DNA from 2 places in the Pseudomonas sp. R1-7 genome. Region 2 is predicted to be linked to the other one. Evidence: predicted binding sites of a transcription regulator. Region 2 holds the regulator's gene; the other holds the start of a gene.
The links. Region 2 encodes sigma-54, which starts transcription at its own class of promoters, with help from an activator protein. Its sites were predicted from a motif close to ANTGGCATNNANNTTGCTNT; they were not measured.
Positions count from the first base shown of each region.

Region 1: a site for sigma-54 is predicted at 4,120-4,139, ahead of glnK (P-II family nitrogen regulator). Genes of this name have one in related genera too.

Region 1 is NZ_CP071661.1:5,774,009-5,789,820, reverse strand. Features, by position in the region: gene J3P79_RS26270 (methyl-accepting chemotaxis protein) at 1-245, shown strand, start outside; gene J3P79_RS26265 (aldose 1-epimerase family protein) at 549-1,763, shown strand; gene J3P79_RS26260 (YifB family Mg chelatase-like AAA ATPase) at 1,770-3,263, opposite strand; gene J3P79_RS26255 (hypothetical protein) at 3,312-3,563, opposite strand; gene J3P79_RS26250 (accessory factor UbiK family protein) at 3,667-3,927, opposite strand; gene glnK (P-II family nitrogen regulator) at 4,341-4,679, shown strand; gene J3P79_RS26240 (ammonium transporter) at 4,713-6,047, shown strand; gene J3P79_RS26235 (secondary thiamine-phosphate synthase enzyme YjbQ) at 6,261-6,686, shown strand; gene sutA (transcriptional regulator SutA) at 6,788-7,111, shown strand; gene J3P79_RS26225 (HAD family hydrolase) at 7,243-7,947, opposite strand; gene xerC (tyrosine recombinase XerC) at 7,944-8,843, opposite strand; gene J3P79_RS26215 (DUF484 family protein) at 8,846-9,568, opposite strand; gene dapF (diaminopimelate epimerase) at 9,582-10,412, opposite strand; gene lysA (diaminopimelate decarboxylase) at 10,417-11,664, opposite strand; gene lptM (LPS translocon maturation chaperone LptM) at 11,674-11,844, opposite strand; gene cyaY (iron donor protein CyaY) at 12,070-12,402, shown strand; gene J3P79_RS26190 (DUF1289 domain-containing protein) at 12,407-12,625, shown strand; gene rnk (nucleoside diphosphate kinase regulator) at 12,760-13,170, shown strand; gene J3P79_RS26180 (class I adenylate cyclase) at 13,177-15,812, opposite strand, start outside.
Region 2 is NZ_CP071661.1:1,044,348-1,060,159, reverse strand. Features, by position in the region: gene hisG (ATP phosphoribosyltransferase) at 1-454, opposite strand, end outside; gene murA (UDP-N-acetylglucosamine 1-carboxyvinyltransferase) at 582-1,847, opposite strand; gene J3P79_RS04645 (BolA family protein) at 1,870-2,109, opposite strand; gene J3P79_RS04640 (STAS domain-containing protein) at 2,244-2,561, opposite strand; gene J3P79_RS04635 (MlaC/ttg2D family ABC transporter substrate-binding protein) at 2,558-3,211, opposite strand; gene mlaD (outer membrane lipid asymmetry maintenance protein MlaD) at 3,223-3,690, opposite strand; gene mlaE (lipid asymmetry maintenance ABC transporter permease subunit MlaE) at 3,690-4,487, opposite strand; gene J3P79_RS04620 (ATP-binding cassette domain-containing protein) at 4,487-5,296, opposite strand; gene J3P79_RS04615 (KpsF/GutQ family sugar-phosphate isomerase) at 5,569-6,543, shown strand; gene J3P79_RS04610 (KdsC family phosphatase) at 6,543-7,067, shown strand; gene lptC (LPS export ABC transporter periplasmic protein LptC) at 7,075-7,644, shown strand; gene lptA (lipopolysaccharide transport periplasmic protein LptA) at 7,631-8,179, shown strand; gene lptB (LPS export ABC transporter ATP-binding protein) at 8,179-8,904, shown strand; gene J3P79_RS04590 (RNA polymerase factor sigma-54) at 9,068-10,567, shown strand; gene hpf (ribosome hibernation-promoting factor, HPF/YfiA family) at 10,644-10,952, shown strand; gene ptsN (PTS IIA-like nitrogen regulatory protein PtsN) at 10,965-11,429, shown strand; gene rapZ (RNase adapter RapZ) at 11,432-12,289, shown strand; gene J3P79_RS04570 (HPr family phosphocarrier protein) at 12,305-12,580, shown strand; gene J3P79_RS04565 (ZIP family metal transporter) at 12,620-13,510, opposite strand; gene J3P79_RS04560 (superoxide dismutase) at 13,541-14,152, opposite strand; gene J3P79_RS04555 (hypothetical protein) at 14,154-14,594, opposite strand; gene J3P79_RS04550 (class II fumarate hydratase) at 14,622-15,812, opposite strand, start outside.

The DNA of each region.
Region 1 (15,812 bases), 1.3 Mb from region 2:
CCAACGTGGCCTCGGCCCTGGCGCGCATCGATGAGCAAAGCCGCTCCGCCGGTCAGCAATTCGCTGCGATCACCACCGCAACCCAGGAACAAAGCAGCACCGCGACGCTGCTGAGCAGCAACTTGCAGAGCATTGCGATGGCTAACAGCGAACAGCGCGAAGTGGTGTCGAACCTGGCGATCACCGCCAAGGAACTGGAAAAACTGGCGCAGGACCTGCGCAAGGAAGTCGATCGGTTCCGCTGAATTCCATCAATAGCGAGCTTCCCCAATCCCGCTATGTTGATCGTTCCCACGCTCTGCGTGGGAACGATCAACATTAGAAGCTTCCCATAGCCTTTGTGGGAGCGAGCTTGCTCGCGATGGCGGCTTCCCAGCCACATCTCTATTGCCTGACCCACCGCTTTCGCGAGCAAGCTCGCTCCCATAAAAGCGCCTCCCACTTAAGCCTCCAGCCTTGAGTTTTTAAGGAATTTGCTGTTTTTTGGCTTGCTGAAACGTTTCTCCAAGTCTATAAAATCCGCACAACTCCAAGAAAAGGCCGTTTCCATGAATTCCCTCAGACTCTTCGTTGCCCTCGGCGCCTTGGGCGCAGCTTCCCATGCGATGGCGTGGGATTACGTCCTGCTTGACACCGATAAGGCCGCCCAACCCTGGCAAATCACCAGCCAGCAACTCGGCGTGAAAACCGACAAGCCGTTTTCCGTGACGATGCGTACCCTCCATGGCGGTCGCCAGGAGGGCGTCAGCATCGTCGACATCGACAACGGCACTCTGAAGCTCTCAGTCGTCCCTACCCGCGGCATGAACGTGTTGCAGGCCTCGGTCGGCGATGTACGCATGGGCTGGGATTCGCCGGTCAAGGAAGTGGTCAATCCAGCATTCATCGAGCTTAACGGCCGAGGTGGCCTGGGCTGGCTCGAAGGCTTCAATGAGCTGGTGACTCGCTGCGGCTACGAATGGGTCGGCCATCCGGGCATGGACAACGGTGAGCTGCTGACCCTGCACGGGCGCGCCGCAAACATCCCGGCGAACAAAGTAACGTTGCACATCGATGAAAAACCACCTTACGCCATCACGCTGCGCGGCGAGTTGAAGGAGCAGGCATTCAAGAAGGTCGACTTCTCGGTCCAGACCGAACTGGTCACCGAACCCGGTAGCGTGACCTTTGCCCTCAACGATACGCTGACCAATAATGGCGATTATCCAAAGGAATACCAGGCGCTCTACCACAGCAATTTCAGCACGCCGTTCCTGGAACAGGGGGCTCGCTTCGCAGCGCCGGTCAAACAGGTCTCGCCGTTCAATGACAAGGCCAAGGGTGACCTGAAGGATTGGACCACCTATCGCGCGCCCACCAAGGACTACGATGAGACGGTCTACAACGTCGTGCCTTACGCCGACGCCAAGGGCGATACGCTGACTGTGCTGCACAACAAGGCCGGAAGTCTCGGCGTGTCGGTGGGCTTCAACACCGGTACGCTTCCAGTGTTTTCCCTGTGGAAGAACACCGACACCCAAGGCCAGGGCTATGTGACCGGCCTGGAGCCTGGCACCAGCTTTTCCTATAACCGTCGCTACCAGCGTCCGCTGGGCCTGGTGCCCAGCATCGCACCGAAAGAGCGCAAGCAGTTCCAGATCCACTACAGCCTTCTGGCTGACAAGGGGGCGGTGGACAAGGCCCTGAAGCGCATCGATGACATCCAGGGCGATCGGAAAACCGAGGTGCGCGACACGCCGTTGGTGGACCTGAGCAAGCCGTGACCCTTTTCATGGCGTTGCGGGTCGGTATTGGAGGGCTTCGGCCAGGTGCTCACGGCTGATCCGTTCCAATTGTTGAAGGTCGGCCAAGGTGCGGGCGACCTTCAGCAAGCGGTGGGCGGCCCGCAGCGACAGGGTCAATCGTTCGCAAGCGGTTTCCAGCCAGGCTTCGTCGGTCGGGGACAGTTTGCAATGGCGGCGCAACCCCGGAAGGTCGAGAAAGGCGTTGGCGCAGCCTTGACGGGTTTGCTGGCGCTCGCGGGCTTCGGCCACGCGCTCGGCTGCTGTGGCGGTATCGTCACCGGGTACGCCCTTGGGATTGAGCGCCGTGGCTTCCCGCGCCACGGTCAGGTGCAGGTCGATACGGTCGAGCAACGGACCGGACAGCTTGTTGCGATACCGCTGCACCATGTCCGGCGTGCAGCAGCAGCGCCCGCTGGGCTCGCCGAGATATCCACAGGGGCACGGGTTCATGGCCGCGACCAACTGGAAGCGCGCTGGAAAGCGCACGCGATCCCGGGCACGCGAAACCACGATGTGTCCCGACTCGAGGGGCTCCCTCAAGACTTCCAAGACCTTTCGGTCGAACTCCGGTAGCTCATCCAGGAACAGCACGCCGTGGTGGGCGAGGGTGATTTCCCCCGGTTGCGGCTTCGACCCGCCACCCACCAGCGCCGGACCGGACGCCGAATGATGTGGCTGGCGAAACGGCCGTTGCGGCCAATGACTCAACGGTACACCGCTGGCGACGGACTGTATTGCCGCGACTTCCAGGGCTTCGCTTTCGATCAGCGGCGGCAACAACCCCGGTAAACGGCTCGCCAGCAATGTCTTGCCTGTGCCCGGCGGGCCACTGAACAACAAGTTGTGAGCCCCCGCCGCGGCGATCAGCAATGCGCGCTTGGCCCCGGCCTGGCCTTGCACTTCGCTGAGGTCGGGATAGGGTTTGCTGGCCGAGAGCAGCCCGTTGGACACGAAGGGCTCGACGGGGGTGTGGCCGTTGAAGTGCGCCACCGCTTCGAGCAGGTGGTCCACGGCAATCACTTTCAGCCCCGACGCCAGGCACGCTTCCTCGGCGTTGGCCCGGGGCACCACCAGCATGCGTCCAGCCTTGCGTGCCGCCAACGCTGCGGGGAGCACGCCGCGCACCGGTCGTACGGCGCCGGACAATGCCAGTTCGCCGAGGCACTCCACGTCGTCCAGCATCAAGGTCGGCACCTGCACGCTGGCCGACAGGATCCCCAGGGCAATCGCCAGGTCGAACCGGCCGCCGTCCTTGGGAAGATCTGCCGGCGCCAGGTTCAGGGTGATGCGCCGCGCTGGGAAATTGAGCCCCGAATTGATGATCGCGCTGCGCACCCGGTCCTTGCTTTCCTTCACCGCCGCTTCCGGCAAGCCGACCATCGTCAGCGACGGCAAGCCATTTGCCAGATGAACTTCAACGGTAACGGCAGGGGCTTCGACCCCCACTTGGGCGCGGCTGTGGACGATGGCGAGCGACATGTAGCGTTCCTTGACTGTTGGAGAGCCGCGTCCTGCGGCCCTTGAAGATTAGTCCGGCGAAACTGAGCCGGCAGGTAGATTTGCGGCGAAATCTTCGCAGGATATTACCGGGGCGATGGCTTCATCTTTAAGGATAACGTTGCGACCCAGCAGTCCTGCTCCGGCAATTCCAGTGTGCTGGAGCCGGGCCTGCTGAGGGAGCTGATCGAGGAGGTGGTGCGCATCAGCAATGTCGCTGGCGCGGCATAAGATGACGCTGGTGCAGGAGCTCAACGATATCCCGATGATGTCGCTGGACATGCACAGACCCTGCGGATATTGGTCAACCTGATCAACAACGCCAAACAGGGCCGGTCATGCTTGCCTCGGGGCAGTCGCAAAAAGCCGCGAGTGGTTGAGCTGTTTATCGTGGCGTCGAAGCCAGGCGCTCTTCCAGCTCGGCCACCTTCGCTTCCAGGCTCTCGAGCCGCGCCCGAGTGCGGGCCAGCACGACCATCTGGCTGTCGAATTCTTCCCGGCTGACCAGGTCCAGCTTGCTGAACCCGCTTTGCAACAAGGCCTTGAACTGGCTTTCGATTTCATTCCTGGGGAGTGGCGTGTCGCCGCTCAGCAGGCGGGAGGCGTGGCCGCTCAGGGCGTCGAGTAGATCTTTGGGCGCGAGCATGTCAGGTGTCCTGGAAACAATGGCGGGCAGTGTATCACGCAGTGTCTATAGTCAATTCGCGGGTCGGGTTGCACGCTTTTCGCGCACAGCTCCGGGCACCGTCGCACCGTTGTTGTGCGTATCGCTCCGGTTCGTGGCGCGGCGCAGGCCGGCGCAACGGGTAAAGGGTTGAAATCAGGGGGGTTGGGTGCAGATGGCAAGCTTTCTGCTTAGTGGCTGATGACCCATGCACTGATGCAGTCGCTGTGACGAATGCAGTGCAGCAGGCGGAGCGGGGAGTTTCGTCAGGAGTAGTCAGCTGGCACCGGTCGGGCAACTTGGGCCGACGACGCGTTACAAAGCCAGGCACTGCGCTTAGACTTGAGTCGGGTTTGTTTTCCTGGGGCAAGTCCACCAATTCGGGAGAGAGTTTCATGAAGCTAGTCACTGCCATCATCAAGCCGTTCAAGCTGGACGACGTACGCGAGTCGCTGTCCGAAATCGGCGTGCAGGGCATTACCGTTACTGAAGTCAAAGGCTTCGGGCGGCAGAAAGGTCACACCGAGCTGTATCGCGGCGCGGAATACGTGGTCGATTTCCTGCCCAAGGTGAAGATCGATGTCGCCATCGACGACAAGGATCTTGATCGGGTCATCGAAGCGATTACCAAGGCCGCCAACACCGGCAAGATTGGTGACGGAAAGATCTTCGTGGTCAATCTGGAACAGGCCATTCGCATCCGTACCGGCGAAACCGATACCGACGCTATCTAAGCCGTCAAACCCAACGCCCCAGGAGAAAACAATATGACTCTGCGTAAATTCGCAGGGCTAGGAGCCCTGTTGTCCTTCGTAATGCCTGGCCTGGCCATGGCGGAAGAAGCGGCAGCCCCAGTCCTCAACTCCGGCGACACCGCCTGGATGTTGACTGCCACGATTCTTGTCCTGTTCATGACCATCCCTGGCCTTGCGCTGTTCTACGGCGGCATGGTTCGGTCGAAAAACATTCTTTCGGTGATGATGCAGTGCTTCGCCATTACTGGTCTGATCAGCGTCCTGTGGGTCATCTACGGCTACAGCATCGCGTTCGACACCACCGGCATGGAGCAGGGCGTCGTCAATTTCAATTCCTTCGTGGGCGGCCTGGGCAAGGCGTTCCTCGCGGGCGTCACGCCAGCCAGCCTGACCGGCCCGGCGGCGCTGTTCCCTGAAGCAGTGTTCATCACCTTCCAGATGACCTTCGCCATCATCACCCCGGCGCTCATCGTCGGTGCGTTCGCCGAGCGGATGAAGTTCTCCGCCATGCTGATCTTCATGGGCGTGTGGTTCACCCTGGTGTATGCGCCGATTGCGCACATGGTCTGGTCCGGTAACGGCGGCCTGATGTGGGATTGGGGCGTGTTGGACTTCGCTGGCGGCACCGTGGTGCATATCAACGCCGGTATCGCGGGCCTGGTAGCCTGCCTGGTGCTGGGTAAGCGCAAAGGCTTCCCGACCACTCCGATGGCGCCACATAACCTCGGCTACACCCTGATGGGCGCGGCCATGCTGTGGGTGGGCTGGTTCGGTTTCAATGCGGGTTCCGCTGTCGCCGCCAACGGCACCGCCGGCATGGCGATGCTGGTGACCCAGATCGCTACCGCTGCGGCGGCGCTGGGCTGGATGTTTGCCGAGTGGATCACCCACGGCAAGCCAAGCGCACTGGGCATCGCCTCGGGTGTCGTGGCCGGCCTGGTCGCCATCACCCCCGCTGCCGGCACCGTGGGCCCGATGGGCGCCTTGGTCATCGGACTGGCAGCCGGTGTGGTGTGCTTCTTCTGCGCCACCACCCTCAAGCGCAAACTCGGTTATGACGACTCCCTGGATGCCTTTGGCGTGCACGGCATCGGCGGTATCCTCGGCGCGATCCTGACCGGCGTGTTCGCTGCTCCGGCGCTGGGTGGCTTCGGCACCGTGACCGATATCGGCGCGCAAGTGTGGATTCAGTTCAAAGGTGTCGGTTTCACCGTGATCTATACCGCGGTCGTGACCTTCATCATCCTCAAGGTACTGGACGCCGTCATGGGCCTGCGTGTCTCCGAGGAAGAAGAAGCTGTAGGCCTGGACTTGGCCCAGCACAACGAGCGTGGCTACAACCTGTAAGCAACGCGCAAAAAAAATGCCCGGTTCGCCGGGCATTTTTTTGCCTGGAATTTGTCATTGCTCACAAGACGGGCCGGTTTTTTCCGACGCCATTTGTTGTGTATGCGACATGGGTTTTTCTACCGCCAAAGACTTACATCGAGGCAGGAATATTAGGCCCTTTGTTTTTTTCCAGAGCGCGCTAGAATGCGCGCCGAACGTGCGGAGATCTGTATGTGGCAACAGACGCTGATAACCCTGCGGGCGAGGCCCCGGGGCTTTCATCTGGTGACGGACGAGTTGCTCGCCGGCCTGCCTGAACTCAAGGCCTGTCGTGTCGGTCTGTTGCATCTGTGGCTGCAGCACACCTCGGCCTCGTTGACCATCAACGAGAACGCCGATCCGGCGGTACGTCGAGACTTCGAACGATTTTTCAATCGGCTGATCCCACAAGGAACCGCCGGCTATGAGCACAACGACGAAGGCCTGGACGACCTCCCGGCGCACTTCAAGGCCAGTGTGCTGGGATGTCAGCTCAGCCTTCCGGTAACGGCGGGACAGTTGGCGTTGGGTACCTGGCAAGGCGTTTATCTGGGCGAGCACCGAGATCATGGCGGTGCTCGCAAAGTCCTCGTCACCTTGCACGGTGAAGGGGCATGACCGCTGATTGTCGGCGGATCTTGAATTTTTTCTGGCAGCCTTCGACAGATGGCGAAGCTGGGCTATAACTAATCTGCTTTTCGCAAGTCATGAGGTAGAACATGAGCGACGATGATCTGGAAAACGACGACCTCGAAGTAGGTGACGAGGACGAGACCGAAGAAGGCCTGGAAGCGGCGGCTGAAGATGTTGCTGACGACGACGGTGCCGATGTTCCGGTCCCGACTGCCAAAGGCAAGGCCAAGGCCGCGGTATCGGTCGACGAGCTGCCAAGCGTAGAGGCCAAGAACAAGGAGCGTGATGCGCTCGCCAAGGCCATGGAGGAATTCCTGGCCAGGGGCGGAAAGGTGCAGGAAGTGGAGGCCAACGTGGTCGCCGATCCGCCCAAGAAGCCTGACAACAAGTACGGCAGCCGCCCTATCTGAGTATCTGCCCTTGCTTGCTGAAAAAGCCCGCCGTCGCTGCGGGCTTTTTCATGGATGCGGTTTTTAAGCCTGGCGCATTCCTTGTGGGATTTGTGCCGGCATAGCGCCGAAGTGCACCGTTCCTCCAGGGCTCAGCGATGGCTATGCCACCCTGCCAATAATCCGGGCAGTTCGGTCAGGCTGCGGATTTCCGCGTCCGGCGCATGATCGGCATCCCATGTCTTGCCCGCCGGGTTGAACCAAACCGCGCGCAGGCCGGCCTGCTGGGCGCCGGCGATGTCGTCGCCAGGGTGATCGCCCACGTGCACGGCGGTTTGCGCCGTGGCGCCGCCCCTTTGCAGGGCTTCCTGGAACAATCTTGCATCAGGCTTGGCAATACCGATGTCTTCGGCGCACAAGGCGAACTTGAAGTAGTCCGCCAGCCCCAGGCGACTCACATCGGCATTGCCGTTGGTGACGACGCCAAGGGCGAAATGATTGGCGAGGATTTCCAGGGTCGGCTCGACATCGGGAAAAATGTCCAGTTGATGACGCGCATGCAGGAACGCCTCGAATCCTTGGTCCGCCAGTTCCGAGGCCCGCCACTGGTCGTAGCCGGCATCTTGCAGCGCCCGGAACAGCACGCGCCGGCGCAGTGCACTGATGCGGTGCTTGAGGTTGGGTTCTTCGCTGAGCACTTGGGTGCGGATCGTCCACAGGCGCTCCACCGGAAAATCACCCAGGTCGGGTGCGTTGTCGGCCAGCCATTGGCGTAAAACGGCTTCAGCGCTGGCGATCACCGGGGCGGTGTCCCATAGCGTGTCGTCCAGGTCGAAAGTGATGAGCTCGATGGTCATGATTCGTCGCCCTTGATGCGTTTGGCCCTGGGGTGGGCACTGTCATAGACCGTCGCCAGGTGTTGGAAATCCAGGTGGGTATAGATCTGGGTGGTCTTGATGTCCGAGTGGCCGAGCAGTTCCTGGACGGCGCGCAGGTCTTGGGAAGACTCCAGCAGATGGCTGGCGAACGAATGCCTGAGCATGTGCGGGTGCAGGTTCTGCCCCAGTTCACGTTCGCCAGCGGCCTTGACCCGCAATTGGATGGTCCGCGGGCCCAGCCGGCGGCCTTGCAGGCTGACGAATACCGCGTCATCGACCGGATTGGTCATCGCTCGCAGCGGCAACCACAGTTCCAGGGCTTCCCGGGCCTTGCGGCCGATGGGCAACAGGCGGGTCTTGCTGCCTTTGCCGAGTACCTGGACCATGCCATCGGCCAGGTCCAGTTGGTCCAGGTCCAGCCCCGTCAGCTCGGAAAGCCGCAGGCCGGAGGAATAGAAGAGCTCAAGGATCGCCTGGTCCCGGCGCGCCATGAAGTCATCCTCGACGGCGCCATCGAGCAATTGCAAGGCACGGTCGGTGTCGAGGGTCTTGGGCAACCGGCGTTCGCCTTTCGGCGGTGCCAGGCCGGTGGCCGGGTCGTGATCGCACAGGCCTTCGCGGTTCAGGTAGTGATACAGGCCACGCACCGCCGATAACAATCGCGCGAGGCTGCGGGAGGATTGTCCCTGTTGGTGCAGGCGGGCAACGAGGCTGCGCAGGCGCTGGATGTCCAGGGCCGCCCAGCTGTCGATGTTCTGCTTCTGGCACCAGCCCAGTACTTTTTCGAGGTCGCGGCGATAGGCCGACAAGGTGTGAGGCGACACCTGGCGCTCACTGCGCAGGTGTTCGCAGTAGGCGTCCAGTTGCCGCTCCATCCTCAGCGTACCGAACGCAGCGAACCGGCAACCCGTGGCAGGACCCGGCCGGTGACTTCGGCGATGTAGCTCAGGAACAGTGTGCCCACCGAGCTCTTGTAGTGCTGCGGATCGCGACTGGCGATGGCCAGCACGCCATGCACGCCCTGATGGGCAATGGCGACGACGGCGGTGGAGCCGATCTGCTTGCGCTGTTCTTCACCGAACAGGAAGTCCAGCTCATGCTCGCGCAGGCTGCCGCTGACGCTTTTGTTTTCCGTGAGCAGGCCGCCTATGGCTGTCTGCGCGTCGGCGTGGGTGACCCAGCGCCCCACTGGCATGGCGTTATCGCCAAACAGGATCAGGCTGACGAAGGGCACCTGGAAGTCTTGGCGCAGGCTGTCTTCGACGCTCATCACCAGGTCTTCCAGGGTACTCGCGTCCATCAAGGCAAGAATCAGTCGACGGGTCTTGTCGAAGAGCCGGTCGTTGTCCCGGGCGACGTCCATCAGGTGCGAGAGGCGATGGCGCATTTCGATGTTGCGCTCACGCAGGATTTTCATCTGGTGCTCGACCAGCGACACGGTATCGCCGCGCCGATGGGGGATCCGCATCGTTGCAAGCAGGTCTTCGTGCTCGACGAAGAAGTCCGGATGCGCCTCCAGATACGCGGCCACGGCCGCAGCGTCCGGAAGGCTCGGGGATTCGTCGGGCTGCGGTGCTGGAACCTTTGGCTTGTCGGTCATGGCTTTGGCTCACTCAAAGACGAACTTGTCCTTCGTATACACGTACGGCCGGGCCGGTCATCATCACCGGTTGGCCTGGGCCTGCCCATTCGATGGACAGGCGTCCGCCGGGCAGGTCGATCAGCAATGGCGAATCCATCCAGCCCTGGCTGATCGCGGCGACGGCGGCGGCGCAGGCGCCGGTGCCGCAGGCCTGGGTTTCCCCAGCGCCGCGTTCCCAGACGCGCAGTTGGGCGCGGTGGCGATCGACGACCTGCAGGAAGCCCACGTTTACCCGTGCCGGAAAGCGCGGATGATTTTCGATCTTCGGCCCCAGCGTGTGCACCGGTGCGCTGTTGATGTCGTCCACGCGCAGCACCGCATGGGGGTTGCCCATGGAGACTGCCGCCAGTTCCACCGGGGTGCCGTCGACGTCCACGGTATAGCTCAGGGCCTGAGCCGGTGCCTGGAATGGGATATCCGCCGGCACCAGGCGCGGGGCGCCCATGTTGACGCCGATCTGGCCGTCGCTGCGCACATCCAGTTCGATGATGCCGCTTTTGGTCTCGACGCGAATCTGTCGCTTGGCGGTCAGGCGCTTGTCCAGCACGAAACGGGCGAAGCAGCGCGCGCCGTTGCCGCACTGCTCTACCTCCGAACCGTCGGCGTTGAAGATCCGGTAGCGGAAATCCACGTCCGGGTTGTTCGGTGCCTCGACAATCAGCAACTGGTCGAAACCGATACCGGTGTGCCGGTCGCCCCATTGCTTGGCGTGCTTGGGCAGGATGTGCGCGTGCTGGCTGACCAGGTCGAGGACCATGAAATCATTGCCCAGGCCGTGCATCTTGGTAAAACGCAGCAGCATGGTATTACTCCGGCAGCAGGCTTTCGCCGGCAAACAGTTCGGCTACCGTCTCGCGGCGGCGTACTTCGAATGCCTGATCACCGTCCACCAGCACCTCGGCGCAGCGGCCGCGGGTGTTGTAGTTGGAACTCATGACAAACCCGTAGGCGCCCGCCGAATGCACGGCCAGCAGATCGCCTTCTTCCAGCGCCAGCGCACGGCCTTTGGCAAGGAAATCGCCGGTTTCGCAGATTGGCCCGACGATGTCGTAGTCGCGGGCCGCGGTGTCGCGCGGGCGTACGGCGGTGACGTCCATCCAGGCCTGGTACAGCGCCGGGCGGATCAGGTCGTTCATGGCCGCGTCGACGATGGCAAAGTCCTTGTGCTCGGTGTGCTTGAGGTATTCGACCTGGGTCAGCAGCACGCCGGCGTTGGCGACGATATAGCGGCCTGGCTCGAACATCAGGGCCAGGTCACGGCCTTCAAGGCGTTCGCGCACGGTCTTGATGTAGTCGGCCACCAATGGCGGCTCCTCATCGCGATAACGCACGCCGACACCGCCACCCAGGTCGATGTGACGCAGGTAGATGCCGCAATCGCCGAGGCGATCCACCAGCGCCAGCAGGCGGTCGAGGGCGTCGATGAACGGTTCGAGGGTGGTCAGTTGCGAGCCGATGTGGCAATCGACACCCAGCACTTCCAGGTTCGGCAGTTGGGCGGCGCGAACGTACACATCCTCGGCGTCGGCAATGGCGATGCCGAACTTGTTTTCCTTGAGGCCGGTGGAAATGTACGGGTGGGTGCCGGCGTCGACGTCCGGGTTCACGCGCAGCGAGACCGGCGCACGAACGCCCAGCTCGGCGGCGACGACTTGCAGGCGCTCCAGCTCGTCGGTGGATTCGATGTTGAAGCAATGCACGCCGACTTCCAGGGCGCGGCGCATGTCTTCGCGGGTCTTGCCGACGCCGGAGAACACGATTTTGTCGGGGCTGCCGCCAGCGGCCAGCACACGCTCAAGCTCGCCACCGGACACGATGTCGAAGCCGGCGCCCAGGCGTGCGAGGACGTTGAGCACGCCCAGGTTCGAGTTGGCTTTTACAGCGAAGCACACCAGGTGCGGCATGCCTTCGAGGGCATCGGCGAATGTCCGGTATTGGGCTTCGATGTGGGCACGGGAATAAACGTAGGTCGGCGTGCCGAAACGTTCGGCGATCGCGGACAGGGCAACCCCTTCCGCGAACAGCTCCCCGCCACGGTAGTTAAAAGCGTCCATGGCGGTCCCTTAGTAAGTGGTCTGGGTGTCGTGCGCGTGGGATTTGGATTGCGACGACTTGGCCTGCTCTTCAGGGGACTTGCTGTCATCAGGCAGGTACAGCGGACCTTTTTGACCACAGGCTGTCACAAGGCAGGCAACCGCGACGAGCGCAGCAAGGGAAGAGATCAGGCGCTTCATGGCGAAATCCTTGAAAATGCGTTAATTGCGCCGGAGTATACCGGCCACCCGACAGCTTGCCTATGCAACGGGGCGCCCGTCCGGCGGGCCTTGTACTCCAAGGGCTCGCGTTCGGTGGACAATGTTCAGCGCCCACGGGCCCTTGGTCGTTATCCTTTGCATTCAGCCGGGCGCGTCCGTATCTTGCGGCGCTTGAGCCCGTCAGACAATTTTGAGGTTGCCGCAATGAGTTTGTCCGAAGCCCGTTTCCACGATCTGGTCGATGCGACCCAGCAAACGCTGGAGGATATCTTCGACGAAAGCGACCTGGACATCGACCTGGAAATTTCCGCCGGTGTACTCACCGTCAAGTTCGAGAACGGCACCCAGTTGATTTTCAGCCGCCAGGAGCCGTTGCGGCAATTGTGGCTGGCGGCGGTGTCCGGTGGCTTCCACTTCGACTATGACGAGGAAAGCGAACGCTGGATGTGCGACAAGAGCGAAGAGCAGTTGGGCGAGATGCTCGAGCGCATCGTCAAGCAGCAGGCCGACGCTGAAATCGATTTCGAAGGCTTGTGATTCCGTGACCCAGAACGTCCCGGCGCGGCCGCCCAAGCCGCTCTACAGCAACGTCAGCCCGGCCGTGCCGTCGCCTTGCACCAGTGTGTGCAAGCTGGATGAGCACAAGGTCTGTCTGGGTTGTTTCCGTCATGTGGAAGATATCCGCGAATGGCGCTCGGCTGATGATGAGCGTCGGCGGGTTATTTGTGCCGAGGCGGCCAGGCGAAAATCGCCGGCTTGACCCCTTGGGTTGTATATTTTTTGAGCTGTGGTAGTGTCCAGCAACGCCTCAACTCATCGAGGCGAGTGAAAACCCCGCCTTTATGTGGCGGGGTTTTGCTTTTTTCGTGCAGAAGAAAGGAGTCTGCCTGGATCATGACCGCACCTTCCATCACCCTTACTCGCCTGGACGTGCAGCGTCTGGAGCGCCTGATCGACAGCCTGGATGAAACACTCCCTGGTGTGATCGCCTTGCAAACCGAACTGGATCGCGCCGAGACCCTGGTGGGCCACGATGAAGTGCCCGCCGACGTCGTGACCATGAACTCGCGAGTGCATTGCCGCGAGGAAAGCAGCGGCAAGGATTACCACCTGACGCTGGTTTATCCACAGGACGCCAACGCCGACGAGGGCAAGATTTCGATCCTGGCACCGGTTGGCAGTGCCTTGCTGGGCTTGAAGGTAGGCCAGCACATCGACTGGCCGGCCCCGGGTGGGAAGACTTTGAAATTGACGTTGCTGGAAGTCGAGTCCCAACCGGTCAATGGCGGCGACTGCACTTTCTGAGCCCCGTCAGACCTGGATCAGCGCCTCGTTCAGCGCATGTTCCAGGTCGGCTTTGTAGCGCAGGTACAGAATGCTTGAGCACGCGCCGTCGCCCACCAGGCCGGAGAGGTCAAGGTCGGTGATATAGCAGCGGTAGCGTTCGGCTTCGCGGCGCTGCCCGACGATTTCCCTGGCGACCACCTGGAACAGTTGGTCGCCATGCTCCAGTTCCGAAAATTCCCGCTGGTCGCAATACAGGGTGACGTGCACCTGCCCGTGCGCTGCTTTGCCGATGATCCCTTGTACGTCGTAAAAGGGTTTATTAACGGGCGTCTGCGGTGCCTGCCGTGATTCGACCCGCCGGGCCCGCCCGTTCCCCGAAGGCAGGAGCTGGTAATACAGGATTTCCAGCGCCAGCGGCTGGGCAACGTCCATCGGCAGCAGCGCATCGCGGCGGTACAGCACCGATTGCAGGAAACGTTGCAGCGGCACCAGCAGGCTTTGTTCATCGTGATATGGCAATCGCTGTTGCCACAAGGCATTGAGTTCATCGAGCACATACAGCTCGGCTTCGTCTTCGTAGACCCTGTAGAACACCTGGATGCACTCGGGTTGACCCATGGGCAGGATCAGCGCCACGTCGTGTTCTTCGAGCGCCATTGAATCCAGGTGCAGCGGGCTGTAGGCGGTCAGCTCTTCTGCGAGATAATCCATCAGCGCCGACAGGCTGCCCAGCGCCACATGGTTGACTTGGCCCGGCACCAGTTCCAGTACGTGATAGTGCTGCTGGACTTGCAGCAGATACCGGTAGTTGAGTTTGCTCAGTAGCAAGGCTTGGGTGGTCTCGATGACTTCTTCGACCCGGCGCGCAATGAATTGCGCGCGGTTATGACAGAAGCACCGGACCTGCACGCGCGGTTGGCGTTGTATCGTGGGCAAGGCGTTGAGGTAGTCGCGCAGGCAATCGAGCAGGGCGTGCTCGCCATCGAAGCGGTTGACCAGTACTTCATTCCAGCTATTGAGCGTGACCTGGTCGAGGGTGAGCACCAGGTTTTCCCGAACCCCGGCGTAGCTCAGGGAGTCCGTGCGCTCGGTGGTCATGAGGATGTTCAGGTCGCGGTGATGCTTGAGTGGATCGACGCCGACGTTTACCAGGATCAGCACTTCGCTGGGTACGCTGGCGTGCAGCAACTGGACTTCATCGACCGTGGCCAGGGGCAAGGCGATGGCCTGTTGCAGGCTGCCCAGCAGGTTGAACAGCTCGAACTCGCTCAGGTCGCTTTCACCAGGGTGCAGCGCCAAGCGCGTGCTGCTGTCGATCACACCGTTGCGATGGCACCAGGTGAGCAATTCAAGCAGCTCGCGGCTGCGTTTGATGGGCGCGAAGTTTTCCCATTCCAAGGCATTCAGGCTGCCGTTGTACAAGCCCCACTGATTCTGCCCAGGCTCTTTCTTGTTTGGCGACTGGACCAGTGTCAGGGTGTCCTCCGCCAAGTCCGGAGCAATGCCAGGGTTGATGAATTCGATTTTGTCGGCCTTGCGCTCGAAGGCCGCATACAACCGTCGACCGAGGACATTGAGGTCGCGCTTGTTGATCAGGCTGACGGTTTTCTCGGTGCGGGCGAACTCGGTCAGGAAGCGGTAGCTGTAGGTCAGCTCGTTGACCAGGGCCCGCCGCTCATTGCTCACCTGGCGGACTTTCCACTGGCTACGGCTATCGAGCAGGGCCAGTTGGCGCTGGTCCCAGGCCCACTCCCGAGCCAGGCGCTCCAGCAAGTTGCGCTGCCAGCCACTGCTGCGAGCGTGGCCAGTGAGCTTGCGATTGACCTTGAGGTACAACGCGCGCCGGATCAGCTCCAGGCGTTCCGGCTCGCCGCGGGCGACCAGATATTCCTCGAGGCGGCGATAAACGACCATGTACGGGTCCAGCTCATCCAGATCCAGGCGATTGGCGAACACCGCCTGTTTGAAGCGCAGGCTCAGGCAGCGGACGTTCGGGTGTTCGCTGGCGTAGACCTCGGTCAGCAATAGCTTGAGCACCGACTTGTAAGGCGATTCGATGCCCTTGAACAACTGCCAGAGCCCGGCGCCGACGAACTCCCCCGGCGGGATATAGGCCAAATGTCCCAGGTCCAGGGTTTCGTCGGCACGAATGAAACGCTTGGAAATCAGCGTATGGGTGTATTGCTCGTAGTTTTCTTCTTCATACACAGGCACCAGCCACCAGATTGGCGTGCGCCCGGCCAGCCATATGGCGGTGCGGTAGAACTCGTCCAGCAGCAGATAATGCTGGGTGGTGCCGCAGTCATCGGAACTGAGTTGGTTGTCCCGCTCGCCGCGGACGAATCGCGCCGGGTCGATGAGGAAAAAATGCGCTTCGGCGCCTTGGGTCGCGGCCCAGATTTCCAACAGTTGGCATTTTTTCCGCAGCTCGGCCAGCTCATCGTCGCTCAGGTCCGGCCCATGGCACACCCACACGTCCATGTCGCTCTGGTCGGCCTGGGCGAGCGTGCCGAGGCTGCCCATCAGGAACAGGCCGAGGATCGGTCGCGGTGGGTTGCTGCCATGTCGTGCTTTATAGGAGAACGAGCGGGTCAGCCGTTGGGCCTCGGCGAGAACGTTTGTGTCGGGCTCGTAATTCGACAACCCGGCGGGCGTGCTGC
Region 2 (15,812 bases):
TCTTGTCCGCCAGGCCTATCAGCGGCGCCAGCTCCATCGAGCCATAAAGCTTGATGATATCGACCTGGCGGCCTTGCTCGGCGTAGTAACGCTTGGCGACGTTGACGAACTTGGTCGCGACACGCAGGCGCCCCTTGGGCTCGGCTGCGCCGACCTTGCCAGCCGTCATCAGCTTGCAGCGGGCGATCCGCAGGTCCAGCGGCTCATACAAGCCCTGGCCGCCGTATTCCATCAGCACGTCCTTGCCGGCAACACCCAGGTCGGCGGCGCCATGCTCCACGTAAGTCGGCACATCGGTGGCGCGCACGATCAACAAGCGCACGTCGGCCTGGGTCGTGGGGATGATCAGCTTGCGGCTCTTGTCCGGATTCTCGGTCGGCACGATGCCTGCTTCAGCCAGAAGCGGCAGGGTGTCGTCAAGGATACGGCCCTTGGACAGTGCGATGGTCAACATGGGAAACGTCAGTCCTTATCAAGGTACTCATGCCCGGTCGCAAGCGGCGCCGGACACACATCGAGGGTGAAACCACCCTCGATCTGAAGCAATTCATCAGGCACATCCTTGTGCCCATGCAGCGGAACTAGCCCGGTACGCGGCGGATCTTGGCGCCGAGCATCTGCAGCTTCTCTTCGATGCACTCGTAGCCACGGTCGATGTGATAGATGCGGTCGATCAGGGTGTCGCCTTCGGCGACCAAGGCCGAAATCACCAGGCTGGCCGAGGCCCGCAGGTCGGTTGCCATGACTGGCGCGCCCTTGAGTTTCTCGGTGCCGGTGACGATGGCCGTGTTGCCTTCGACCTGGATCTTGGCGCCCATGCGGTGCAGCTCGTAGACGTGCATGAAGCGGTTTTCGAAGATCGTCTCGATCACCGCGCCCGTGCCTTCGGCAATGGCGTTGAGGGAGATGAACTGCGCCTGCATGTCGGTCGGGAACGCCGGGTACGGAGCGGTCCGCACGTTGACGGCTTTGGGCCGCTTGCCGTGCATGTTCACTTCGATCCAGTCTTCGCCGCAGGTGACTTGCGCACCGGCTTCCTTGAGTTTTTCCAGGACAGCTTCGAGAATCGTCGGATCGGTGTCCTTGACCTTGACGCGGCCACCGGTGACGGCGGCGGCAACCAGGTAGGTGCCTGTTTCAATACGGTCCGGCATCACTTTATAAGTGGCCGAGTGCAGGCGCTCGACGCCATCGATGGTGATGGTGTCGGTGCCGGCACCGCTGATCTTGGCGCCCATGGCGATCAGGAAGTTCGCCAGGTCCACCACTTCAGGCTCGCGGGCGGCGTTCTGCAGTACGCTGCGGCCCTTGGCCAGTGCCGCAGCCATCATGATGTTCTCGGTACCGGTCACGCTGACGGTATCGAAGAAGAAGTGCGCGCCACGCAGGCCGCCTTCAGGGGCCTTGGCCTTGATGTAGCCGCCCTCGACATCGATGATCGCGCCCATGGCTTCCAGGCCACGGATGTGCAGATCCACCGGACGCGAACCGATGGCGCAACCACCAGGCAATGCCACTTCGGCTTCACCGAAACGGGCAACCATCGGGCCCAGCACCAGGATCGACGCACGCATGGTCTTCACCAGCTCGTACGGTGCGATCAGGGTCTTGATGGTACGTGGGTCGATTTCGACGGCGAGCTTCTCGTCGATCACAGGCTCGATGCCCATGCGGCCGAACAGCTCGATCATCGTGGTGATGTCGTGCAGGTGCGGCAGGTTGGCCACGGTCACCGGGCCATCGCACAGCAGGGTCGCGGCCAGGATCGGCAGCGCGGAGTTCTTTGCCCCGGAGATACGGATTTCGCCATCAAGACGAACGCCGCCGGTAATAATCAATTTATCCATAAGAATCTCGACGCCCTTGGGCTCAGGTGCGCTCGGCCCAGGCCGCGCGGCTGAAAAATTTCATAGTGACCGCGTGGATGCTGCCATCGGCGATCCATGGGTTCAAATGGGCATAGATGCTCTGCTGACGCTTCACCGGGCTCAACGCCGCCAGTTCATCGCTGATCACATTCAACTGGAAGTTGCAGCCTTCGCCTTCAACTTCCACCTGCGTACCGGGCAGCTTTCCTTCAAGGAAGCTCTTCACTTCTACAGCCTGCATGCTCAACCTCAATCGGCGCCCTGTGCGCACGGGTCGCACATCATACAAAAAAGCCCCGCGCCTGCGAACCCCGCGACGCAGGACTTAGACGAGTAACGTTGCCCACCTCGCTTGCCGTATCACCGGGGCGAGGGTCAGGGCTGCTCCAACACCTCGGTCAATTCGCTGACCTGAGCTATTTCACGCATATCCTCGGGCATTGCGCGGATGCTCCACGTCTTGCCGGCGGCCTTGGCGTCGCGCATGAAGCACAACAACAGGGATAGGCCGACGCTACTGGACTTTTCCACGGCAGAGCAGTCAATGACCAACTCGGCGCCCTTCGCGGACTTGATCAACGCCTGGCCCTGCTTGCGCAAGCCCGGACCAGTGCGGTAATCCAGCACGCCACTGAGCAGCAACTCGCCAGACTCGCCCAGGCGAACGGTCGAGTCATTCACCGGCTCGCTCATTGTTCCTGCTTCTCTTTGGCTTCTTCGGTTACTTCCTTGGCCTTGGCGACTTCGCCGGCCCAACCGTCGATGGTTTTGTCCAAGTCGTTGCCATTGCGCTGCATCGCGTCGGCGAACTGATCGCGGAACAGCTTGCCGATGTTGATGCCATTGATGATCACGTTGCGTACCTTCCACTCGCCGTTGATTTTCTCGAGTGTGTAGGACACGGGATAGACAGCGCCGTTGTTGCCCTTGACCTGCATGTCGACGCTGGTGCGGTTGCCGCTCTCATCCTTGGCCGGGGAAACGGTGATGCCCTGGTTGTTGTATTCAAGCAAGGCGTTGCCATAGAACTGCATCAGGCTGCGCTTGAAATTTTCCTGGAAGCGGGTCATCTGCGCCGGGGTGGCCTTGCGCGAATACTTGACGGTCATGATGCTCCTGGAAATGCCGTCGGCATCCACGACCGGGCCGACGATTCCATTCAGTGCGTCGTAGAACGCACCCGGATCCTGCTTGTACTTCTCTTTATTGGCGGCAAGGTCCGCCAGCAGTCGGGTCGTCGTGTCCTGGATGATGTCGTGCGCCGAAGGCGCCGCCACGGCATTGCCCATCAGCGGCAGGGCCGCCAGCAGGACCAGCAGGCTGCGTCGCAGGATAGAGATCATTCAAAAGCTCCTCATTTGGCGTCTTTGCTAACGGTATTGAGCAGGAATTTACCGATCAGGTCTTCTAGCACCAGCGACGATTGCGTGTCGTGGATGGTCCCGCCGTCCTTGAGCAAGCTATCTTCCCCACCCACGCTGATACCGATGTATTTCTCACCCAACAGCCCAGCCGTGAGGATAGATGCAGTGGAGTCGGTCGGCAGGTTATCCACGCGTTTTTCCAGCTGCAGCGTCACCCGACCGGTAAAACTGTCGCGGTCCAGATCGATTGCCGTGACCTTGCCGATGGTGACACCGGCCATGGTTACCTTGGCTCTGACCGTCAAACCGGCAATATTGTCGAAGTAAGCATAAAGTTTATAGGTGTCGGTGCTCGCGGTCGGCGCCAGGCCACTGACCCGCAAGGCCAGCAGCAGCAAAGCCAGGATGCCAGCCAGCAAGAAAAGGCCGACACCGATTTCCAGGGTGCGGTTTTGCATCAGAAATCTCCAAACATCAAGGCGGTCAGAATAAAGTCAAGGCCCAGGACGGCCAGCGAGGCGTAGACCACGGTCTTGGTTGTGGCACGGCTGATCCCCTCTGACGTGGGCTCACAGTCATAACCTTGAAAAACGGCGATCCAGGTGACCACGAAAGCGAATACGGCACTCTTGATCACGCCGTTGAGCACATCATCGAGAAAGTCGACGCTGTTCTGCATGTTGGACCAGTAGGAACCCTCATAGACCCCCAGCCAATCGACGGCTACCCAGGAGCCGCCCCAGATCCCCACGACGCTGAAGATCATTGCCAGCACCGGCAGCGAAATGAAGCCGGCCCACAGGCGTGGGGCAATGATGTACTTGAGCGGGTCGACACCGATCATTTCCAGGCTGGACAACTGCTCGGTGGACTTCATGTTGCCGATCTCGGCTGTCAGCGCCGATCCGGCTCGTCCGGCGAACAGCAGCGCCGTTACCACCGGCCCGAGCTCGCGCAGCAATGTCAGCGCGACCATTTGCCCGACTGCCTGCTCCGACCCATAGCTGGACAGGATGCTGAAGCCCTGGAGCGCCAGTACCATGCCGATGAAGATGCCCGAGACAACGATGATCACCAGGGACATCACCCCCACCGAATGCAATTGCTTGACCAATAGGCTAAAACCGCCTCCGGTCGAATTGCGTCCGAGCAACGCGTGCATCAGGAACAGCGTGGAACGCCCCAGCACGGCCAGCACGTCGATGCCGGAACGGCCGAACAGGCGGATTCTTTCTATTAATGGTTTCTTGCGCATCAGCGCTTCCCCAGCAGATCGGTACGGTAATCCGTGGCCGGAAAATGGAACTCCACCGGACCGTCCGGATCACCTTTCATGAATTGGCGGATGCGTGGGTTGTCCGAATCCTTCAGTTCCTGGGGCGTGCCCTGCCCCAGCACCTGGCCATCGCCGACGACATAGATGTAGTCGGCGATGCTCGCGGTTTCGGCCAGGTCATGGGACACCACGATGCTGGTGATGCCCAACGCATCGTTGAGCAGGCGGATCAGCCGCACGAGCACACCCATGGCAATGGGATCCTGGCCAACGAAAGGCTCGTCGTACATGAGGATCTTCGGATCGAGGGCAATCGCCCGAGCCAACGCCACGCGACGCTTCATGCCGCCGGAAAGCTCGTCCGGCATCAGGTCCAGGGCGCCACGCAGCCCGACTGCCTGCAATTTCAGCAAGACAATGTCGCGGATCATCTCTTCCGGCAGTTCGGTATGGACACGCAGGGGAAACGCCACGTTCTCGAACACATCGAGGTCGGTGAACAGCGCACCGCTCTGGAACAGGACGCCCATGTGCTTGCGCGCATCGAACAGATCGCTGCGCGAAAGCTCTGGAAGGTTCTGGCCATTGACCCAGACTTCGCCGGCACTGGGGCGCAGTTGTGCCCCCATCAGCCGCAGGAGCGTGGTCTTTCCACACCCGGAAGGCCCCATGATGCCGGTCACCTTGCCACGCGGGATGCGAATATCGATGTTATTGAAAATGCTGCGCGTCCCTCGCTTGAAGGACAGTCCCTTCAGCTCGACCGCGTAGGCGTTGTCGGCACTCATCTAAACTCCTTGCGATGCAGCCTCATATCCGAATGCCCAGGCCAACCGGCTAACGCCGGAACCGCCGAGCACACGAATCGGCGGCGAACTATATCACTGCAACCGCCAGGCGCCCAAGGCCAACCCCCCGCCCGTTAAGCCTGGCTTAAGGTAAATCAGCACATTTTGTGTCCAACCTTGCAACCGTTCGAACAAAGCGTGACGAACTAGCGTGAGGGAATCGATCATTGCCGCTATAATCGCCGCCTTTTCATCGGGCTATACGATCTGACATGAGCCAATCCAGCGACCTGATTCAATCGGCACAACGTACCATCCGCCTCGAGCTCGAAGCCGTACAAGGCTTGCTGGCCCATATCGACGCTGATTTCGTACGCGCCTGCGAGATGATTCTGGCCAGCAAGGGCCGCGTGGTCGTGGTCGGCATGGGCAAGTCAGGCCATATCGGCAACAAGATTGCCGCGACGCTGGCCAGCACAGGCACGACGGCCTTTTTCGTCCACCCGGCCGAGGCCAGCCACGGCGACATGGGCATGATTACCCGGGACGACGTCATCCTGGCCCTGTCCAACTCCGGCTCGACCAACGAAATCCTCACGTTGCTGCCACTGATCAAGCGCCTGGGCATCCAGATGATCAGCATCACCGGCAACCCGGACTCCCCGCTGGCCAAGGCCGCCGAGGTGAACCTCAATGTTCATGTCGAACACGAAGCCTGCCCGCTGAACCTGGCCCCGACCTCGTCCACCACCGCAGCCCTGGTCATGGGCGATGCCCTGGCCGTGGCCCTGCTGGAAGCCCGTGGCTTCACCGCCGAGGATTTCGCCTTTTCCCATCCCGGCGGCGCGCTGGGCCGTCGCCTGCTACTGAAAGTCGAAAACGTGATGCACTCCGGCGAAGAGCTGCCGCAGGTCCAACGCGGCACACTGCTCAAGGATGCGCTGATGGAAATGACGCGCAAAGGCTTGGGCATGACCGTAATTCTCGAAGCCGACGGCAAGCTGGCCGGGATCTTCACTGACGGTGACCTGCGCCGCACCCTCGACCGCGCGATCGATATCCGCAACGCAACCATCGATGCAGTCATGACCGTTCACGGCAAGACCGCCCGTGCCGACATGCTGGCCGCCGAAGCCCTTAAAATCATGGAAGACCACAGGATCAACGCACTGGTAGTGGTGGATGACGACGACCGCCCGGTCGGCGCCTTCAACCTCTCCGACCTGCTGCGTGCTGGAGTAATGTAATGACGACCGACCTGCTGCAACGGGGCAAGACAATCAAGCTCGCCGTATTCGACGTCGACGGTGTACTCACCGACGGCCGCCTGTACTTCCTCGAAGACGGAAGCGAATTCAAGACCTTCAACACGCTCGACGGCCAAGGCATCAAGATGCTGATGGCCTCAGGCGTGCAGACCGCCATTATCAGTGGTCGCAAGACCCCGGTGGTGGAGCGGCGGGCGAAGAATCTCGGCATCCCGCACCTTTACCAGGGCCGCGAAGACAAACTGGTGGTTCTGGACGAGCTCCTTGGCCAACTCAATCTAAGCTATGAACAGGTCGCCTACCTGGGTGACGACCTGCCAGACCTGCCGGTCATCCGCCGGGTCGGCCTGGGCATGGCCGTGGCCAACGCCGCGGCGTTCGTGCGCGAGCATGCCCATGGCGTCACCACGGCAAAGGGCGGCGAAGGCGCAGCCCGCGAATTCTGTGAACTGATCCTGCGTGCCCAGGGCCACCTCGAAGCGGCCAACGCCGCATACCTGTGAGCCATTTATGCTAAGCAAGAAGATTCGCACCCTCCTGGTGTTCGGCTGTATTGCGGCGATTTTCGCCGCGGTGGGCTATTGGAACATCAGCCCGGAACGCTTCCTGGACCAGCCGGCGCCCAAGGTCGAGGAAAACATCGACTGGTACGCAACCAATACGCATACCCTGCAATACTTGCCCGACGGCAAACTGCAGTACGAAATGACGTCCGACAAGGTCGATCACGTAAAGGCGACTGATATCACGCTGGTCACCAAACCGGACCTGAACATGTTCCGGGGCACCGAATTCCCATGGCATGTCCAGAGCGAGCGCGCCGAGGTCAATCCCGGCGGCACCGAAGTCGAACTGATCGACTCGGTGCGCATCACCCGGACCGACGAAAAAAACCGTACGACCCTCATCACCACCAGTCGCATGACGGTCTTCCCGCAACGAGAATATGCGCAGACCGAGCAACCCGTTAGAATCGACGGCGCTGGCGGCGTATCGACCGGCACGGGAATGAAGGCGTATTTGAAGGAAAGCAGGATACACCTGCTATCGAAAGTAAGAGGACAGTATGAAGCTCGCTAAAACCCTCCCTATTTTGCTCAGTCTGGGCGCAGCACTGGGAAGCGCGAGCGCCTGGGCCCTTCCCAACGACCGCGACCAGCCTATCCGTATCCAGGCCGACGACGCGCAACTGGACGACAAGAACGGTGTCGCCACCTATAAGGGTGATGTGATCATTACCCAGGGCTCGATGAAGGTGACCGGCAACACCGTGACCATCACCCGCACCCAATCCGGCGACATCGACGTAGTGACTTCGGTGGGCAACCTGGCCTACTTCGAACAACTGCAAACCGCAGGCGACACCAAGCCCGTGCAAGGCTACGGTGTCACCATCCAGTATCACGCCGCCCAGGACCGAGTTGTATTGATCGATCGCGCCAAGGTCGTCGACAAGGACAACAACGTGACCCAAGGCGAGAAAATCGTCTACGACACGGTCAAGAAACTGGCCAGCGCCGGTCGCGCCACTGGCAGCAAGGTCACCGAGGCGCGTCCGCGCATCGACATGGTGATCCAGCCGAAAAAGAAAACCGACGAGCAGAAGGCCCAGTAATGGCAACTCTGAAAGCCCAGCACCTGGCCAAGAGCTACAAGAGCCGCCAGGTTGTGCGCGATGTCAGCCTGTCCATCGACAGCGGCCAGATCGTCGGCTTGCTCGGCCCCAACGGCGCCGGCAAGACAACCTGTTTCTACATGATCGTCGGCCTGGTCCAGTCCGATCAGGGTCGCGTACTGATCGACGACCTGGACGTGAGCCACCAGCCGATGCACGGCCGGGCAAGGGCTGGCATCGGCTATCTGCCACAAGAAGCGTCGATCTTCCGCAAACTGTCGGTTGCCGACAACATCATGGCGATTCTCGAGACCCGCAAGGAGCTCGACAAGGCCGGTCGTCGCCAGGAGCTGGAAAGCCTGCTGCAGGAATTCCATATCAGCCACATTCGCGACAACCTCGGCATGAGCCTGTCCGGCGGTGAACGTCGTCGCGTGGAAATCGCCCGCGCCCTGGCCACCGCGCCGAAATTCATTCTACTCGACGAACCCTTCGCCGGCGTGGACCCGATTTCGGTCGGCGACATCAAGCAGATCATCCACCACCTCAAGGCCAAGGGGATCGGCGTGTTGATCACCGACCACAACGTTCGCGAAACACTGGATATCTGCGAAACTGCCTATATCGTCAACGATGGCCAGTTGATTGCCGAAGGTGACTCCGCCACCATCCTGGCCAACGAACTGGTGAAGGAAGTTTATCTGGGTCATGAGTTCCGCCTGTAAGCGCAAGTGCCTGGCGAATCGTCCGGGCGTTGCCAATTTTATTGTGACGACGCCCTAGGCAAACACCTCGGTTTCAGGCATATAATTTGCTTAAGTTTGGCGCTCCGGCGCCCTGTAGTGGATGGCGCATGTGCGCCGGCAAATAAGGTGTTTAGCCCCTGCCATGAAACCATCGCTAGTCTTGAGAATGGGCCAGCAGCTGACGATGACACCGCAGCTGCAACAGGCCATCCGCCTGCTCCAATTGTCGACCCTGGATCTGCAACAGGAAATCCAGGAGGCCTTGGAATCCAATCCGATGCTCGAGCGCCAGGAAGAAGGCGACGACTTCGACAACACCGATCCACTGGCCGACAACGTCGAACAGAAAACCACCCCCGAGATCCAGGAACCGTCCTACCAGCAGGAAGCCGCCCCTACGGTGGATAACCTCGAAGATGGTGAATGGAACGAGCGCATTCCCAACGACCTGCCCGTGGACACTGCGTGGGAAGACGTCTATCAGACCAGCGCGAGCAGCTTGCCGAGCAGCGGCGACGACGACGAATGGGATTTCACCACCCGCACTTCCGCCGGCGAGAGCCTGCAGAGTCATCTGCTCTGGCAATTGAACCTGGCGCCGATGTCCGATACCGATCGCCTGATCGCCGTGACCCTGATCGATTGCATCAACAATCAGGGCTACCTGGACGAGACGCTGGAAGAAATTCTCGAAGCATTCGACCCCGAGCTCGACATCGAGCTGGACGAAATCGAAGCCGTCCTTCACCGCATCCAGCAGTTCGAACCCGCGGGCATCGGCGCTCGCAACCTGGGCGAGTGCCTGTTGCTGCAATTGCGCCAACTGCCCGCCAAGACCCCTTGGCTGACTGAAGCCAAGCGCTTGGTCACCGATTACATCGACCTGTTGGGCGGCCGCGACTACAGCCAACTGATGCGCCGCATGAAGCTCAAGGAAGATGAGCTGCGCCAGGTCATCGAGTTGGTGCAAAGCCTCAATCCGCGCCCCGGCTCGCAGATCGAATCCACCGAACCCGAATATGTGGTTCCCGACGTGATCGTGCGCAAGCACAACGATCGTTGGCTGGTGGAGCTCAACCAGGAGTCGGTGCCCAAGCTGCGCGTCAATGCCCAGTACGCCGGCTTCGTGAAACGTGCCGACACCAGCGCCGACAATACTTTCATGCGCAACCAATTGCAGGAGGCGCGCTGGTTCATCAAGAGCCTGCAGAGCCGCAACGAAACCCTGATGAAGGTTGCCACCCAGATCGTAGAGCATCAGCGCGGCTTCCTGGAGTATGGCGACGAAGCGATGAAACCGTTGGTCCTGCATGACATTGCCGAGGCGGTGGGCATGCACGAATCGACGATTTCACGCGTCACTACCCAGAAATTCATGCATACCCCGCGGGGCATCTATGAATTGAAATACTTTTTCTCCAGCCATGTCAGCACCTCCGAAGGCGGCGAATGCTCGTCCACGGCCATCCGCGCGATCATCAAAAAACTGGTCGCCGCGGAAAATCAGAAAAAGCCGTTGAGTGACAGCAAGATCGCTGGTTTACTGGAGGCACAAGGCATTCAGGTGGCCCGCCGTACCGTCGCCAAATACCGCGAATCCCTCGGGATCGCACCTTCGAGCGAACGCAAGCGGTTGATGTAACGGGCCACGCCACAGCGTTCCAGTGGCAGGCAACCCAGCCTGCCGCTTTATGCACTGGCAACGAAGGAGAAGCTGTATGCAAGTCAACATCAGTGGACACCAACTGGAAGTGACCGAACCCCTGCGCACCTACATCGGCGAAAAACTCGACCGATTGGAAAGGCATTTCGACAAGATCACCAATGTGCAAGTCACGATGAACGTCGAAAAGCTGCTGCAGAAAATCGAAGCCACGCTGCATATTCCCGGCGGAGAAGTGGTTGCCAACGCAGAGCATTCAGACATGTATGCCGCGATTGACCTGCTGACCGACAAGCTGGATCGCCAACTCAAAAAGCATAAGGAAAAGACCCAGAGCCTCCTCCAGGGCGCAACCGGTCGTTAACCCCCCCAATCCATGATCCGACTAGAAACCATCCTGACCCCCGGCCGTTCCCAAGTGAACGCGCCGGGTGGCAGTAAAAAGAAAGCCCTCGAACAAATCGCCAACCTGATCCACCGCGAGGTGCCTGATCTGGTGATGCAGGATGTCTTCGAGGCCCTCATTGCCCGTGAAAAACTCGGTTCCACCGGTTTTGGCAACGGCATCGCTATTCCCCATTGCCGCCTCAAGGGCTGTGAAGCGCCGATCAGCGCGCTGCTGCACCTTGAAGCCCCCATAGATTTCGACGCCATCGACGGCGCGCCGGTCGACCTGCTGTTCGTATTGCTGGTTCCGGAAGCGGCAACCGATGCGCACCTCGAGCTGCTGCGCCAGATCGCCAGCATGCTGGACCGCAAGGAAGTGCGTGAAAAACTGCGCAGCGCACCGAGTAACGAAGCTTTGTATCAGGTTGTCCTGGACGAGCAGAGCGGTCATTAAACATGCGCATGATCATCGTCAGTGGCCGCTCCGGCTCCGGTAAAAGTACCGCCCTCAATGTGCTCGAGGACAACGGCTACTATTGCATCGATAATTTGCCGGCAGGCCTGCTTCCGGAATTGGCCGAGCGCGCCCTGATCCACACCGAACTGGCGCAACCGCTGGTCGCCGTGTCCATCGATGCCCGTAACCTGCCCAGCCATCTGTCGCGATTCCCCGAACTGCTCGAGGAAGTGCGCAACCGGCATATCCAGTGCGACGTGCTGTACCTGGATGCCGATGAAGAAACTTTGCTCAAGCGCTTCTCCGAAACCCGTCGACGTCATCCGCTGAGCAATGCCAGCCGCTCCCTGGCTGAAGCCATCCATGACGAAAGCCAACTGCTGGGCCCCATCGCGGACCTGGCGGACCTCAAGCTCAACACCACGAACCTGAACCTGTATCAACTGCGCGACACCATCAAGTTGCGCCTGTTGAACCAGCCGGAACCGGGTACCGCCTTCCTCGTCGAATCGTTCGGTTTCAAGCGCGGTATGCCGGTGGACGCCGACCTGGTATTCGATGTCCGCTGCCTGCCCAACCCTTATTGGAAGCCGGAACTGCGCGAGCAGTCCGGGCTGGACCAACCGGTGATCGATTACCTGGCTGCCCAGCCGGATGTCGAGGAGATGTTCCAGGACATCTCCAGCTACCTGCTCAAATGGCTGCCCCGCTTTGCCGCGAGCAACCGCGCCTACGTCACGATCGCCATAGGCTGTACCGGTGGACATCACCGCTCCGTCTACCTGACCGAACGCCTGGGTCAGCTCCTGCAACAATCCCTGAAGAACGTCCAGGTTCGCCACCGCGACCTCAGCTAAAGGATTCACACCGCGATGCCTGCTCGGGAAATTGAAATCATCAACAAGCTGGGTCTGCATGCCCGAGCGTCAGCGAAATTCGTCGGTGTGGCGGGTCAGTTTCCGGATGTCACGATCAGGGTCGGGCGCGACCCTGAGACCACCGTCGATGGTAAAAGCATCATGGCGATGATGATGCTCGCCGCAGGCAAAGGCACCAAGATCCACCTGAGCACTGAAGGTGAACAAGAGCAAGAAGCGATGGATGCCTTGGTGGCGTTGATCAACAACTATTTCGATGAAGGCGAGTAACCGCCCGGCACTGGAGCACTTCGGCGAAGGGACCGCTTGTCACCCCAACGCCGTATCCATCACCATCATCAGACAAAAACCCACCAGCAATCCCAGGCTCGCCAGCTTCTCATGACCATTGCGGCGAGATTCGGGGATCACTTCATGGGTCACCACCAGCAACATCGCCCCTGCGGCCAACGCCAGTCCAAGCGGCAACAGCACCTCGGCCAGGCTGACCAGCCAGGCGCACAGCAGCGCGAACACCGGCTCGACCAGCCCTGACGCGGCGCCGATCATAAAAGCCCTGACACGTGACATTCCCGCAGCCGCAAGCACCAGCGCGATCACCAGCCCTTCCGGGACGTCCTGCAAGGCGATGCCCATCGCCAGGCTGTCGGCGTCCGGCATGCCGCCGCCCGCCGAGACGCCAACGGCCATTCCTTCAGGGATGTTATGGGCAATGATGGCGAAGACAAACAACCAGATCCGCGGCGCAATGATCGGGCGTCCTGGCGCGGCGATCAGCCTTTCGGGGCTGGCCGACACCTTGCGGTCCACCAGATACAGCCCGAACGCCCCTGAAAGAATGCCAAAACAGATAAGGCCGCTGGCAGCCCAAGGCGTGAGCCCCAACTGCTCGGCGGCGGCTATTCCCGGCACGATCAGCGAGAAAGCCGTGGCGGCGAGCATCACCCCGGCACCGAACCCCAGCAGCGAATCGCTTACGGCCTGGGGCATGCGCCGGATCACCAGGACCGGCACCGCCCCCAGCGCGGTGCCCAAGGCGCAAAGCCCGCCACCTTGCAATGCACGCAGCAACTTCGGCTCCAGATCCAGCCACGCCAGTCCCTGCGCCACCAGCAATGTCATCCCGGCCAACAGCAGCAGCGATCCCAAGGCGTAGCGGAACATGCGCCCGCCACCTATTGCCAGAGTTTCAGTGTCCATAATCAGCCTTGGATTGTACTTAGTAGGGACTCAAGCGACCGCTGCCTGGTAGCGTCGTGCAACTTCTGGCCAATTGATCACGTTGTAGAACGCGTTGATGTAATCGGGGCGACGGTTCTGGTACAGCAGGTAATAAGCGTGCTCCCACACATCCAGGCCGAGTATCGGCGTGTTGCCACTCATCAAGGGGCTGTCCTGGTTGCCACTGCTTTCAACAACCAAGGTTTTTTGCGGGGTTACGCTCAACCAGGCCCAGCCGCTGCCAAAACGGCTCAAGGCGGCTTTAGTGAAGGCTTCCTTGAATCGCTCGATGCCGCCCAGCTGCGCTTCGATCGCCGCCGCCAGTGCGCCGTCCGGCTGGCCACCACCGGTGGGCGCCATCACCTCCCAGAACAATGAATGGTTCGCATGGCCGCCGCCCTGGTTGATCACCGCAGCTTGGAACGCCTGCGGAAGCTGCTCAACGCTGGCCACCAGTTGCTCGACGGGCCAATCGGCGTACTCGGTGCCCTCCACCGCCGCGTTGAGGTTGTTGATGTACGTCTGGTGATGCTTGGTGTAGTGGATTTCCATGGTTTTCGCATCGATGTGCGGTTCCAGGGCATCGTAGGCATAGGGCAACGCAGGCAGGGTAAAAGCCATTTCAATGGACTCCGTAATGAAGAGGGGTGTCGCGATGCCGGGTTGAAGCGGCATCGCCGTGGAGCAAGCGGTGGGTGCGTGGGTATTCGCCGTGCTCGCTGATGAAATTCAACAATTCGACATAGGTCTTGTGGCTCTGGCGCATCGCAGCGGCACGCAGGGCCGGGGCCAGGCGTTCGTCCTGCAGGGTCGTCAGCAGGCGCTGGTGGATCGCGCACAGGTACTCCGCGCTCTCCTCCGGCTGATTCAAGCGCAGGTGCAGGTCCGCCAGGTTGTGGTGGGACACGACACAAGCCGCCACGGCTTCATCCGCGTCCGCCCAGCGCTCGAATAACACCTGCGCCAACGCCAGCGCTTGCAGGTAGGCTTCGCGAGCATCGACCAAATCGCCTTGCATGAAACAGCGATTGGCACGCTCGATCGTACGTTTCCAGTGCTCCATGATGGGTCCTCCACATGAGTGTCGGGGTCACACACCCCCGGCGGTGAGTTTCTCGGGGTCCAGCAGGACCTCAAGCTCGGCGCGCGTCAGGTCGGTGTGCTCCAGGGCGACATCGATGACCGGGCGACCTTGCTGATAAGCCTTCTTGGCGATTTCAGCGGCTTTCTGGTAACCGATGATCGGATTCAGCGCCGTGACCAGGATCGGGTTACGCGACAGCGCCTCCTTGAGCCTGGCGTCGTTGACCTTGAACGTGGCGATGGCCTTGTCCGCCAGCAACCGGCTCGCGGTGGACATCAAGGTGATGCTGCTCAACAGGTTCTGGGCAATGATCGGCAGCATCACGTTGAGTTCGAAATTTCCCGACTGGCCAGCGAGGGTGATCACCGTGTCGTTGCCGATCACCTGGGCCGCCACCATCGCCGTGGCCTCAGGAATGACCGGGTTGACCTTGCCGGGCATGATCGAGGAGCCCGGCTGCAAGCCTTCAAGCTCGATCTCGCCCAGGCCCGCCAGCGGCCCGGAATTCATCCAGCGCAGGTCGTTGGCAATTTTCATCAGCGACACGGCCGTGGTCTTGAGCTGTCCGGAAACCGCCACGGCGGTGTCCTGGGAGCCGATCAGCGCGAATAGATTCGTTCCCGGCGTAAATTGCACCTGGGTCAACTGCGTCAGTTGTTGGCTGAACAATTCGGCAAAGCGTGGATGGGCGTTGACCCCAGTGCCGACCGCCGTACCGCCCTGGGCCAAGGATTGCAGGCTCGGCAGCAAGTCCTGCAGATGACCGATATTGGCCTTGAGCTGCTGCGCCCACCCATCGAGCACCTGGCTCAGGCGCACCGGCATGGCATCCATCAGGTGGGTCCGGCCGGTCTTGATGAAGGGATGGACTTCTTCAGCCTTGCGCTCGATCACCTGCACCAGATGCGACAGCGCCGGCAGCAACTGCTCGTGCAAGGCCAGCGCGGCGCTGACGTGAATACTGGTGGGGATGATGTCGTTGCTGCTCTGCCCGCAATTGACGTGATCGTTCGGGTTGACCGGCTCTCCCAGCAGACGACTGGCGAGGGTAGCGATCACTTCGTTGGCGTTCATGTTGGAACTGGTGCCGGAGCCGGTCTGGAAAATATCTACCGGGAAATGTTCCATGAAGTCGCCTTCCAGCAAGCCTTGGGCCGCATCGACGATGGCCTTGCCTTGGGCCGCGCTGACTTGTCC